One region of the Eubacterium limosum genome, then DNA from elsewhere that is predicted to be linked to it. Evidence: predicted binding sites of a transcription regulator. Region 1 holds the regulator's gene; each other region holds the start of a gene.
The links. Region 1 encodes Rex, which represses fermentation and respiration genes when NADH is low (regulators of the CRP and FNR family bind a similar motif). Its sites were predicted from a motif close to ATTGTTAANNNNTTAACAAT; they were not measured.
Positions count from the first base shown of each region.

Region 1 (3,220 bases):
CTGGAGGAATACTTTGAACTGGCGTTTATTAAGCGCCTCATCCATTTCATTTTCGATTCGCTGCTCCTCAAGCTGTTTGGCTCTCAGCTTTTTATCATAAAAGGCCCATTGCTTGATCTGGCTTCCCTTGATGGTTTTCTGGGCCAGGTTTGCCCAGTCGCAGAGGATACTCATCTGGGTATCACGGTCTTTCACAATGCAGATTCCGCAGGAGGGCATGACCTGGTAGCTCTCAGAAAACTGGTTGATCTCTTTCAGGATCTTCTTTATGCGCTCGAGCAGAGGATTGCCTGAAGCATAAGACATGCAAAGGCAGAACACATCGCTGTTCATCCGCCCAAAGGCATCCAAAGGCCCCATATTGGCCGAAATAACCGTTGCCATAAACCTGAGCAGTCGATTGCCCTCCTCACGCCCGTGCAGATCGTTAATAAATTTAAAGCGGTTGACATCCAGCCGCACCACAGCAAATTTTTGGTCTGGATAATCCTTGACCAGTCTTTCGGCCTGCGCATAAAAGGTATTGATATTATAAATACCAGTCAGCCGATCAAACTCTGCTCGGTATTTCAGGGTTTCGTGAGCCCGCTTGGATTCGTCGATATTGTTCAGGGTGCCGATCACCCGCTTGATGCTGCCATCCTCATTATAAAGTACATTAAAGACAATCTTACACCAGATGTACCGCCCTTTCTTATTGCACAGGCGTATCTCCATTTCCACCTGGCCGTTACTGATGGCTTCCATATTCATTTTCTGCTTTAGCACTTCAATATCCTTGGGATGGACCACTTCGTCGTTAAGCCAGATTTCCTTGATATCCCGGCCGTCATAGCTGCCCATGAATATTTCTGAAAATTCAGGCGCATAGTAACGCTGATCCGTCTCAATGATCCACTCAAACACCAGGGTATTGGTCTGCTCAATGACCAGACGGTAGCGCTCGTCGTCTATCTGTTTTTTCTGGAGGCTCTCGTTTTCCTTTTCAACGGCTTCCATCTGTTTTTTATAGTCGATATCCATGATAAAGCAGAGCAGGATCTCATCCTCCCCGCCATAATCGACCGCCGGAAAAACGGTCAGTGAAGCCCAGTGAAAGCTCCCGTCCACCCATAGTTTGCGGAACTCACCGATAACGCTGCCCTTTCCAGATTCCAAGGCTACGTGTATTTTATCAAGGTCAAAAAATTCCAAAAACCGTTTCGAATCCTCCGGGTGGATCATGTGCGCTGACACATCGGCAACGGCATCTGCCAGAATACCTTCTTCCGGCGGCGTCACATATTTATTCTCCACATGGTAGATAATGCGATAACGGTTCCTTGTAACATTCAATTCATAAAGCTCATCGTAAATATTGCGCAAAGCTACATCGTAAATATTCTTTTCAATGGTTTCATTCATCTTTTTTTCTGCCATTTTACAGCTCCTATTGTGGGGTTCAACTGCAGCTGGCTGCCCTACAATTTATGTTTGTTTAGGCCCTTTAGCTTTGCGTCTCTATCTTTCAACAGATTTGCCCTGATATCAATTATATTTATAACTGTCTTCTATTATATAATAGTTTTTTTTGAAATACAACTCCTATTTTTTACAAAAAAAGCAGGCTTCACGCCTGCTGTATACATTTATTCATCATCGTCATCTTCGTTAATCAGATAGGTCAGCGTAAAGAGGCTGTCGGTGATATTCACACTCTCTACCACCACGTCATCAGGCACTGTCAGATCCAGAGGAACAAAGTTCAGAATCGCCTTGATGCCCAGCTCTACGACACGGTCCGTGGTTTCCTGCCCGACTTTCTGCGGCACACTCAAGATACAGATATCAATTTTATGGTGTGCGACAAAAGCGTCGAGATCATCCATATGGTAGACTGTCACATTGCCGACCTTCTTGCCGATCTGGTCCGGGTCCACATCAAACATGGCTTTGAAATGGATGCCTTCTTCTTTAAAACGCTCGTAATTGACAATGGCGTGGCCCAGGTTCCCAGAACCGATAATAATGCAGTTATACTGGAGATCAAGCCCAAGAATTTTGCGAATGGCCTCCTTCAGCTCTTTTACCTTATAACCATAGCCCTGCTGTCCGTAAGCGCCAAAGGAATTCAGATCCTGCCGGATCTGCGAGGCGGTCAGCCCCATCATTGCCGCCAGCTCCTTAGACGAGATTTTTTCAATATGTTGATCCTGTAAATCGGTTAAATACTGGTAATACTTGGGCAGACGCTTAACAACTGTCATCGATACCCTTTTTGAAAAAGTTTGCATTCTGCACTCCCCTCCTGCGTCGTACTTATCCTTTTTATTATATCAAGTTGTTAAAAAAACGTCAATTTTTATGACCGAATTAATCAAAAAAGTGTCAAAGTTTTTTGAATCCTTCAGAAATCGAGCAAATAAGCGCCTTTGGGGTATCTTTAAAAGCAATTAATCTGCGATGTCCGACATCAGGTTAAGATGCGGGCTGCCGATCACCTTGGATACATCCAGCACAAAGGCGATGCCCATACCCGGCTTGTCGATTTCGATTTTCCGCTGGATCGAGCAGAGTACCGCGTTCCTTATGGACGCATCCACCAGAATCAGAACAATCTCCTTTTCCGGTTCAATGGTGATGCCGAAAAACCGCGCGTTCTCATGGATGCCAGACCCGCGGCCGTACATGACAGTCGCTCCGTCAGCGCCGCCCTGTTTAGCAGCGTCAATGACCTCGCCGGACATATCCTTTTCCACAATCACCACAATCAGTTCGGTCTTAATTTTATTTCTGTCTTCCATTTTTTCCTCCATCATTCGCTAAGTAATCTACATATTATATATGATTAAAATCTTCTGTCAATACCGGTTAAGAATCACGGGATTGCTTTTCGCACTGTCTTTTCCTGTATGCCTCCTTCTGCTTATAAAAGAAGCCCAGAAGCAGGGTTGTCAGGATCGGTGCAAGAGCGATCAGTGCCACAACGCCAAAGCCGTCCAGCAGCGGATTGCGGCCGGGAGTCGCGCCCGCCACAGCCACCGAAAGGGACAGGATAAAGGTCGAGCACATCGGGCCAGTGGCCACACCGCCGTTATCAAAGGCCATGGCTAAAAAATTTGGTTCCACAAAACGGCCGAGAATAAAGGCCAGTATATAGCCGGGAATCAGAATCCACCAGAGGGAGATACCGACCAGCAGCCGGATCATGGCTGTCATAACCGCTAACGCTACCCCCAGT
Region 1 covers NZ_CP019962.1:2,723,328-2,726,547, reverse strand. The annotation lists gene B2M23_RS12825 (sensor domain-containing protein) at 1-1,419, opposite strand, end outside; cyclic di-GMP riboswitch class I at 1,444-1,531, opposite strand; gene B2M23_RS12820 (redox-sensing transcriptional repressor Rex) at 1,629-2,273, opposite strand; gene B2M23_RS12815 (P-II family nitrogen regulator) at 2,433-2,783, opposite strand; gene B2M23_RS12810 (DUF1538 domain-containing protein) at 2,851-3,220, opposite strand, start outside.

Region 2 (3,220 bases), 690 kb from region 1:
AAGGCTGCCTATAAAACCTTTCAAATTATGCAGATGGCCTTTCTCATTGTCATGATGCTGCTCATGTTTGCGGCCCTGACCACCCCCATTGGCGCGTTCCCCTTTATTATCATCGGTATTTTATGGGGACTGCAGAGCACACTGTGCTGTATCTTTTCCATGAATCTTCAAAAAAGTAAAAAAATAGACAGAGATGGCTGCTAAACCAAAAGGGAGGTACGTCGAAACGACGTACCTCCTTCGTTTTTGTCAGGCCTTCACGGCGTTCTTAATGCTTAAATCCATCCATTTCCTGCGTTTCCAACGGACTAAAAACATGGCGGCTCTCAGGATTTCATCACAGGCCATGGCGATCCATATCCCGACCAGTCCCCAGCCCAGTATAATGCCTAAAACATAACACAGAACCACCGACACAAACCATTGTGAGCTAATACCAAGGGCAATGGGAAACAAAATGTCATTGGCCGCCTGAAGTGAGCGGACCATCACCATATTTACCGCACGTCCGAGCTCCAGAAAAATATCGATGAACATCACCTGCTTGCCGAGGGCTATGACTTCCGGGTCTGAGGTGAAAAAACCAAAAATCTGATCACTGAACACAAAAAGCAGAAGCGCCACGCAGAAGGATACCAGCACAGATGACCGGAGTGTAGCTTTCACACGCCTGTCCGCGCTGTCATATTCCCTCGCTCCGATCATATAGCCTACTAAAACCTGGGAGGACTGGGAAATCGCATTGCTGTACAGGTAAGTGATCATGGCAAACATCACCGCGTACACACGGGTTGTAATGACCACCGCGCCGCAGAGATTCACAAATCCCATTGTCACGGTCTGGCTCAGCGTCCATGAAAGTGTCTCACCGCCCGAGGGAATCCCGATAAACAATAATCTTTTGAGCATCGCAGTTGGGAAAGGCCTCAATGTTTTTAAAGACATTCCCGGTTTGATTTTTTTAACGAACAGACAGACGACAATCACCACCCCGACAAGCTTGGCGATGTTGCTGGAGATGGCAGCTCCGGTTACACCAAGGGGGCCTGGCAGGCCAATGCCGTTAATCAGAATGTAGTTTCCACCGATGTTGAGCACATTCATAATAATGGAGACAAACATGGTTTCCTTCATCAGGCGGTTGCTCCTGAAAATAGCCGAAAAGGTCAGAAACACAGCCTGCAGAAAAAGACCCGCGCCAATGATTCGCGTATAGGCAACCGTTTCGGGCATAATGGTGTCTGGCACCTGCAGCATATGATAGATGGACTCTGTAAAAAACAGCAGAATCGCACTGATGATCACTGAGAAAATCAGGTTGACGATCAGTGCCAATGTATAGATTGTCGACACATTTTTATAATTTTTTGCGCCCATATTCTGAGAAACCAGAATTGTGGTAGCCAGTGATATGATGCTGAAAGAAATCAGCAGGACATTGATAATCTGGTTAGCGTTCCCGATGGCGCCCACACCAGTCTGTGACACCTGCCCCACCATCATCTGGTCCGTATTCCCCACCAGCATCTGCAGAAAAAGCTCCACAAAAATGGGCCATGTCAGCTTGAATAAGGATTCCTGTCTTGTATTTTCTGGAAAAGTTGTGGTCATTTTTACTCCTGTCATATAATAAATTGCTTTGTTATTATAGCATAAACAAGGGTCAGATAATGCTTCCAGTTTAAATTTGTGCACGTTTACTGTCATTAAATTATCAATTTTTAACCTTTGTGATTTTTCGTTTTGTTTTTCTTTCATTTAAGAGCAAAATATTTTCATTCTTTCCGCTTTGCAAAAACACTTGCCATTTACAGATGAAAACGTTAATAAATATTTGCATCAAATGAACATTAATCTATCTTGAGAATTTTACGAAAATTGAATAAAATAATATTAATTTTATTAGTTAAGGGAGATTACTATTATGGCAAATCGATTCGTTCTAAATGAAACATCATATCACGGCAGCGGCGCAATCAATGAAATTGCAACCGAAGCAAAGGCGCGCGGCTTTAAAAAGGCCTTTGTCTGTTCTGACCCTGATTTGGTGAAATTTAATGTGACAAAAAAGGTAACGGATATTCTTGACGAAGCAGGACTTGATTATGACGTTTACTCTGAAATCAAACCGAATCCCACCATCGAAAACGTACAGACTGGTGTTGCAGCCTTTAAGGCTTCCGGCGCAGACTATCTGATCGCCATCGGTGGCGGCTCCTCCATGGATACCGCAAAAGCCATTGGTATTATCATTACCAACCCTGAATTTGAAGATGTCCGCAGTCTGGAAGGTGTTGCCCCGACAAAGAATCCCTGTGTTCCGATCTTTGCCGTTCCAACCACTGCCGGTACCGCAGCAGAAGTCACCATTAACTACGTTATTACCGATGTCGAAAAGAAACGTAAATTTGTCTGTGTCGACGTACATGACATCCCGGTCGTTGCCTTTGTAGATCCGGACATGATGTCCAGTATGCCAAAGGGTTTGACCGCTTCCACAGGTATGGATGCCCTCACACACGCCATCGAAGGCTATACAACCTTGGGTGCCTGGGAGCTTTCAGATATGTTCCACTTAAAAGCCATTGAGATCATCGCACGTTCCTTAAGGGGTGCTGTCGAAAACACTCCTGAAGGACGCGAAGACATGGCACTCGGCCAGTACGTCGCGGGAATGGGCTTCTCCAATGTCGGTCTCGGCATTGTCCACTCCATGGCCCATGCCTTGGGCGCTGTTTATGACACGCCACACGGTGTTGCCAACGCGATCCTTTTACCCTCCATCATGGAATATAACGCGCCTGAAACCGGCGAAAAATACAGATACATCGCGCAGGCCATGGGTGTTGAAGGCACTGAGAGCATGTCTCAGGAAGAATACCGCAAAGCCGCTGTGGATGCGGTTCGCCAGTTGTCAATCGACGTCGGTATTCCTCAGGATTTAAAGGAAATCGTCAAGGAAGAAGATATTCCTTTCCTCGCACAGTCCGCATTTGATGATGCCTGTAAACCTGGCAATCCAAAAGATGCCAGCCTGGAAGACATTGTTGAACTGTACAAAGCTCTGATGTAAATCCTTTTTTACCATTCATTCTCCAACAATACCTCATCAAAAAAGAACCCACCGGATCATCCCTCCAGTGGGTTCTTTTAATATTTATTAACTTTCCTTTTTAAAACGTGCAAGACCAAGCCGCAGGGTAAGGCTTCCCCATTTAAA
Region 2 covers NZ_CP019962.1:3,416,619-3,419,838, reverse strand. The annotation lists gene B2M23_RS16020 (DUF3169 family protein) at 1-204, shown strand, start outside; gene B2M23_RS16015 (MATE family efflux transporter) at 250-1,611, opposite strand; gene fucO (lactaldehyde reductase) at 1,925-3,073, shown strand; gene B2M23_RS16005 (EAL domain-containing protein) at 3,161-3,220, opposite strand, start outside.
Region 2: fucO (lactaldehyde reductase) is a predicted target of Rex. The motif match lies at 1,700-1,719, and genes of this name have one in related genera.

Region 3 (3,220 bases), 1.7 Mb from region 1:
AGGCAACCTGAGGCTGCGGCTGCCCATTCCGCTGCGGCTGGCCTCGCTGGCCGTTAATCTGGTGCCGGAGGTGGCCTTTGTCAAAATGCGGGAATCGGTTCCCGAGCCCTTCCGGGAACTGCTCACAAAGGAGTCTTTTAAGGTGATTGTGCGGGACTGTGTCTCTGTTTTAAGGCAGTATAAGGGCCTCGAAATCGTCCATGTCGAGGCTAAGGACGGCACCTATGTCTCCATCCGCATCTGACGGATGGGGACAGGGACAGGATAAATATTTACCCTCGATAAAACGATTGCAAAATGCTATACTAAAGCAAAAGCTGCTTTAGTATTTTTTTGTTTTGGAAAGAGGTGTGAACAATGAAACAGGAAATTCACCGTATACGGGGCGGCCTGCTGGCTATTTTGTTTATCCTGCTGTACGCGGCCATTCAGGCCTTTTACGTCGAGTATATGAATGCGGCCAGCCAGAATTTTGCAGAAAACGGCGGCGCAGTGGCAGTGCCCCTCTATATCCGGGCAATGTTCGGGGTGTATCTGGTGCTCTTAGGCGGGCTGGTCGGCGGCATTGCCAATGATTTTAAACGCCGTAAAGCGCATTTGTCGGTATTTAACCTGACTGTTGGCATTGTGATGGTGGCTCTGGGCGCGTCCCTCACCACCCTTATCGCTGTCGTCCCTCTGCGGGCCTCCCTCGCCAATGCTTCCAGCGGCCTTTTCCTTTTCGGCGGGGTCTTCCTGTATAAGGGGCTGCGCAGCGCGCCCAACCCTGAGCCGGTCTCCAAAAAAATCATGAACCTGATTCTGTCCATTATTCTGATCCTGCTCTTTGTCGTCGCCTACGACCAGATTCAGGCCTATATGACACGGGCCATAGCGGCTGTGAGCATGGAGGAAAGAGTCGGGGTAACGGGCAGAGCCCTCGTGTACTACAATTTTCTGGGAATCCCGCTGCTGACCCTGCTCATGGCCGCTGGCGCCGGCTTTGTGGCCTGGTTCCGCATGCCGCGGCCAGCCTTTGACGTGCGGCACCTGCTTTTCGGACTGCTCTGCCTGGGGCTCTATGGCCTGCTGGTCTACCTGATGCTCGACGATACGGCCTTCAGCCGGCTTCTGAGTACGCTGTCCGACCAGTTGAACACCCAAATCATCAAGAGCGCCTGTACTTCGCTGGCACTTACCCTGCCTGTATTTTCGGGGCTCTACCTTCTCAAGGCTTTTTTGAGGGGCGCGCCGGAGGTCTGGATTAAAAAAGGCGGCAGGAGCAGTAAAAAGAAATGAGCGAAAAACCCCGAATGACAAAAAATTCCACGTAATTTCTCGCTTTTTTTAAAAAACCAGCGGATAGTATGTTATAATAAAAGATAAGTAAACATTGACAATTGTTTAACTAAGAGCAATTCCAAATGGGAGGGAAAAATGAGTTTTATTAAAGAATATGCTGAAAAACTGGTAACGGCAGAAGAAGCGGTCAAGGTTGTAAAATCCGGCGACTGGCTGGATTACGGCTGGTGCTCCGCCACAGCGAGAGAGCTGGACAAGGCACTGGCAGCCCATGTGGTCGAAAACGACCTGGTTGACCTTAAAATTCGCGGCGGTATCCTGATGTGGGTGCCCGAGATTTTTAAAATTGAAAATCCGGCAGACCATATCACCTGGAATTCCTGGCACATGAGCGGTATTGAGAGAAAAGCCATTGCCCAGGGCTTCGCTTACTACACACCGATCCGTTACTCCGAAATGCCGAGATACTACAGAGATTCCAAACAGGATGTGGACGTGGCCATGTTCCAGGTCGCACCGATGGATGATCACGGTTATTTCAACTTCGGCCCCAATGCCTCACACATGATGGCAATGTGCGAACGCGCAAAAACAATCATCGTAGAAGTCAATAAAAATATGCCGAGATGCCTTGGCGGCTTTGAAGAAGCCATCCACATCTCTCAGGTTGACAAAATCGTCGAAGGCCCGAATCCCCTCATGGCAGAGCTGGGCGCCGGCGGTCCAGCAACCGACGTTGATAAAAGAGTCGCTGAGCTGATCGTAGAAGAAATTCCGAACGGCGCATGCCTCCAGCTTGGTATCGGGGGAATGCCAAACGCTGTCGGGTCACTCATCGCGGAATCCGACCTGAAGGATCTGGGCGTTCATACCGAAATGTACGTCGATGCCTTTGTCGATATCGCAAAAGCCGGCAAAATCAACGGCTCCAAGAAAAACATCGACCGCTTCCGCCAGACCTATGCCTTTGGCGCAGGTACCCAGAAGCTGTATGATTACATCCACGACAATCCGCAATGCATGAGCGCGCCGGTCGATTATACCAACGATATCCGCTCCATCTCTGCCATTGATAATTTCATGTCCATCAACAACGCTGTTGACGTCGACCTCTTTGGCCAGGTCAGCTCAGAATCCTCCGGGATCAAGCACATCAGCGGTGCCGGCGGACAGCTCGACTTTGTGCTGGGCGCGTACCTGTCAAACGGCGGAAAGAGCTTTATCTGCTGCTCCTCCACCTTTACGACCAGAGACGGCGAAATGAAATCCCGCATTGTACCAACCCTGCAGCCAGGCTCCGTTGTTACCGACACCCGCGCGAACATCCACTACCTGGTAACCGAATACGGCAAGGTCAACCTCAAGGGCCTGTCCACCTGGGAAAAATGTGACGCCATCATCTCCGTCGCCCACCCGGATTTCCGCGACGAGCTTATCGCAGAAGCCGAAAAGATGCACATCTGGAGACGAACCAACAAGGAAAACTAAAACATTCAGGGACCAGCCAAAACCGGCTGGTCCTTTTTTCATGGGGATGGTGTGCCGAAGGGGAGCGCCATCCTCTGGCGGCCTTGCCGGTGTCCGGTATGGACGAATCTGATCCCGGTGTTTAAGAAAGCTTTAATGTATGTAAAAAGATGCAGTATCCGCAAGCCCGCTCAGACAGCGGCCTGGAGTGAACAGAAATATTTCCTCGTTAAACAGATAACTAACAAAAGAAACTTTTATCTGAAATTCCTTGATTTTAAAGGATTAACCGACTATAATAATAAACACAGCCAAAGCGCATATTGACAGAAAAGAAAAAAGTTCGTTTGTATGGCGATTGCCAGTACGGCGGCGGCAGGTGGTCAAATTTGTCCCGCGTGATGTTGGAATGTTAGGAGCCTTTAGTTTAAAATGAAAACGGATAATACGATCAAGAAGGAATATGCAACCT
Region 3 covers NZ_CP019962.1:4,383,292-4,386,511, reverse strand. The annotation lists gene B2M23_RS20610 (hypothetical protein) at 1-244, shown strand, start outside; gene B2M23_RS20605 (hypothetical protein) at 358-1,278, shown strand; gene B2M23_RS20600 (butyryl-CoA:acetate CoA-transferase) at 1,417-2,769, shown strand; gene B2M23_RS20595 (hypothetical protein) at 3,181-3,220, shown strand, end outside.
Region 3: B2M23_RS20600 (butyryl-CoA:acetate CoA-transferase) is a predicted target of Rex. The motif match lies at 1,372-1,391, and genes of this name have one in related genera.

Region 4 (3,220 bases), 900 kb from region 1:
TTGCTCTCGGTATGCTCCCGGATATACCGGTCGAAAAATATTATTATATTGGAAACAGCTCAATGCAGGGGTGCTATCTGGCCCTTACGCTGGCTGAAGGAAAAGAAAAAATCGCAGAAATCGGACAGAATATGACTTATATGGAGCTTAGTGTCCACCCGTCTTATATGGACGCCTTCATATCCGCCTGCTTTATTCCGCACACGGATATGAGCCTGTTCCCGAGCCTGCAAAAATAGATAGAGGTAACCAATGCTAAATTCTGAAATAGAAGCAGCCATTGAAGAGAAGAGAAAAGATAAGCTGCCCTATGATCATTATAAAAATTTAATAAAGAATAAGGATCCCTTGGAGATTGCGGAGAAATCTACCTGTCCTTATGACCCGGAAAAACAGCTGTTTACAGTGACGTTGATGGGTGAGGAATACAAGGTAAAATATCCTGAAGGCGATGTGCTTTTAAAGGACGGGACTGCCTTTGACGATTATAAGCCGATGACTATGATCCTGCGTTATCTGCTTAACGCCCAGGGCGTGCCGCCGATGGGCACAACCATTGCATACCGGGATATCTCGGGTGGAAATCATTATTTTAAGAGCTTTGAGGGCCGATGCCTGAAGCGGTTTGCCTTCACCTTTAACTATGATGTTGAGGGGCTGAAGCGGGCCATGGAGAAGCTGAATGCAGAACCTAAAAAGCATGGTGATCTGTCCTACCGGTTTGAGTTTATCAACAATATGTATCTAACCGTGATCCTCTGGCTGGGAGACGATGAATTTCCACCAGAATCACAGATTCTTTTCGACAGTAATATTACCTCAGGCTTTGACGCGGAGGATCTCGCCGTAATGGGTGACATCTTTATCCCTGCGTTGAAGCGGCTGGCAAAAGCAGACTGACATCCGTGAAATATAGTAATATTTTGCTTATTTACGGGGTCGTTTTCATGGGTTTCATGAAATCATTTAAACCTACTGAATAACTGCGAATTAAAAGCTTTAGAAAGACGGGTAAATTTTTGTTTTTGGTCGAAAAATGTTTGACAAACTTATAACAAGATAGTAGTATATGTGTATACTTATATATACAAGTCTGTGTACACCGGTTTATTTTCAATTGAAATTTTAAAGCAACCGGAATTTGTCATGTTCATAAAACGATTCCGGGCTTTGAAATATAAAAAAATACTAACAAGAACGAGTTAGGAGGTAACGAGGAAATGCCATTCAAAAAAGCAGAACAAAAGTTTAGTGGCAAGATCAATGAGTGTGTAATTGGTGTTGGAGATGCAGCAGTTACTCTCGGAGGAGAAAAAGGATTACCATTTTTAAGTGGTGAAGGAAGCGCACCGGTTGTTGGTGTCGAAATTTTAGACAGTTACCCAGAAGACTGGGAAAAATGTCTGGTTGACGCTTATGGTGACGTCGTAAAGGATCCTGCAGCATGGGCAAAATATGTACAGGATAATACAGACGCACAGTTTATCGCATTAAAATTAATCAGTGCCGATCCTAACGGTGCTAACAAATCATCTGAAGAATGTGTTGAAATCGCTAAAGCTGTCGAAGCAGCAATCGATCTTCCGCTGGTTGTTGCAGGCTGCAACAACGCTGAAAAAGACGGTGATTTACTGGTTAAAGTTTCTCAGGCATTGTCTGGCAAAAACGCTGTTTTATTCTCAGCTGTTGAAGATAACTACAAATCTGTTGGCGTAGCAGGTAATGCTGACGGTCACAAAGTATCCGGCCAGTCTGCTGTTGATATCAACCTTGCAAAACAGTTAAATATCCTGTTGACACAGTTAGGTGTTGACGGTGGAAACATCATCATGGATGTTGGAACCGCTGCTGTTGGCTATGGTTTCGAATATGTTGCTTCCACAATGGACCGTATCCGTTTAGCCGCTTTAGGCCAGAACGATACAGACCTTCAGATGCCAATCATGACCAATGTTGGCGACGAAGCATGGGGCGTAAAAGAAGCTGTGTTCACAGAAGAAGAAGCTCCTGAATGGGGAAATCAGGAAGAACGTGGTATCGCTATGGAAGTTTCCACTGCAGCTTCTTGCTTAATCGGCGGCTCAAACGCTGTTATTGTTAAACATCCGGAATCAGCTAAAGTGATTAAAAACTTTATCAAAGAGTTAGTAGGTTAGGAAAGGTAGGCGCAAAAAAATGGCAGTAAAAGGTTTAGATATTTTTAAACTGACTCCTAAGAAAAACTGTAAGGAATGTGGATTCCCTACATGTATGGCATTCTCAATGAAAGTAGCCGCTGGCGCTGCAGAAATTGATAAATGCCCGTATATTACAGACGAAGCTAAAGCTCAGTTATCTGAAGCTACCGCTCCTCCGATGAAAACAATCAAGATCGGAACTGGCGATACAGAATGTGCTTTGGGCGGCGAAACTGTATTATTCAGACATGAAAAAACTTATGTTAACAAAGCTTTATTCGCAGTTGAATTCTCAGACGCAGACTCTGACGATGAAATTGCTAAGAAGGTAGCTCATTTAGAAGCTGTTAAATATGACCGTATCGGCGAATTAATGTGCGTAGAAGTTGCTTCTGTACGTTATGCTGCTGACAAAGCTAAATTCTTAGACCTGATCGCTAAAGTGATCGAACTGGGCCGTGTGCCAATGGCTGTTGTTGAAGATGTTGAAGTAGCTAAGGAAGCTGCTGAAGCGATCAAAGCTGCTAAGGGTATCTTAATGGGTGCTACACCTGCAAATGCAGACGCTATGGTAGAAGTTGCCAAAGCTGCCGACGTTGTACTGGGTGTTTCCGCTGGTTCTATCGAAGAATTACACGACACTGTTGAAAAAATCGAAGCTGCTGGTTACAAGAACCTGGTTCTGAACGTTGGCGACAGCTCTGTTAAAGAAGCTTATAACAACGCTGTAACCATCCGTACAAACACCCTGAAGGGCGATGACAGAACTTTCGGTTATCCTTCAGTTGTATTTGTTAATAAAATTGCTTGCTGCGAACAGATGGAAGTTGCCTTAGCTTCTGCTTTTGTTCTGCGCTATGGCTCCATCATCGTAATGAGCGATATGGACTTCAAACAGGCACTGCCACTGTTCGGTTTAAGACAGAACATCTTCACCGATCCTCAGAAACCAATGCGTGTTGAACCGACTATCTACGAATTCAACAAAGCTGATGACAACGCACCTGTACTGGTTACCGTTGACTTCGCTCTGTCTTACTTCG
Region 4 covers NZ_CP019962.1:1,827,996-1,831,215, forward strand. The annotation lists gene acsV (corrinoid activation/regeneration protein AcsV) at 1-239, shown strand, start outside; gene B2M23_RS08360 (DUF3786 domain-containing protein) at 253-900, shown strand; gene acsD (acetyl-CoA decarbonylase/synthase complex subunit delta) at 1,221-2,156, shown strand; gene acsC (acetyl-CoA decarbonylase/synthase complex subunit gamma) at 2,176-3,220, shown strand, end outside.
Region 4: acsD (acetyl-CoA decarbonylase/synthase complex subunit delta) is a predicted target of Rex. The motif match lies at 1,040-1,059, and genes of this name have one in related genera.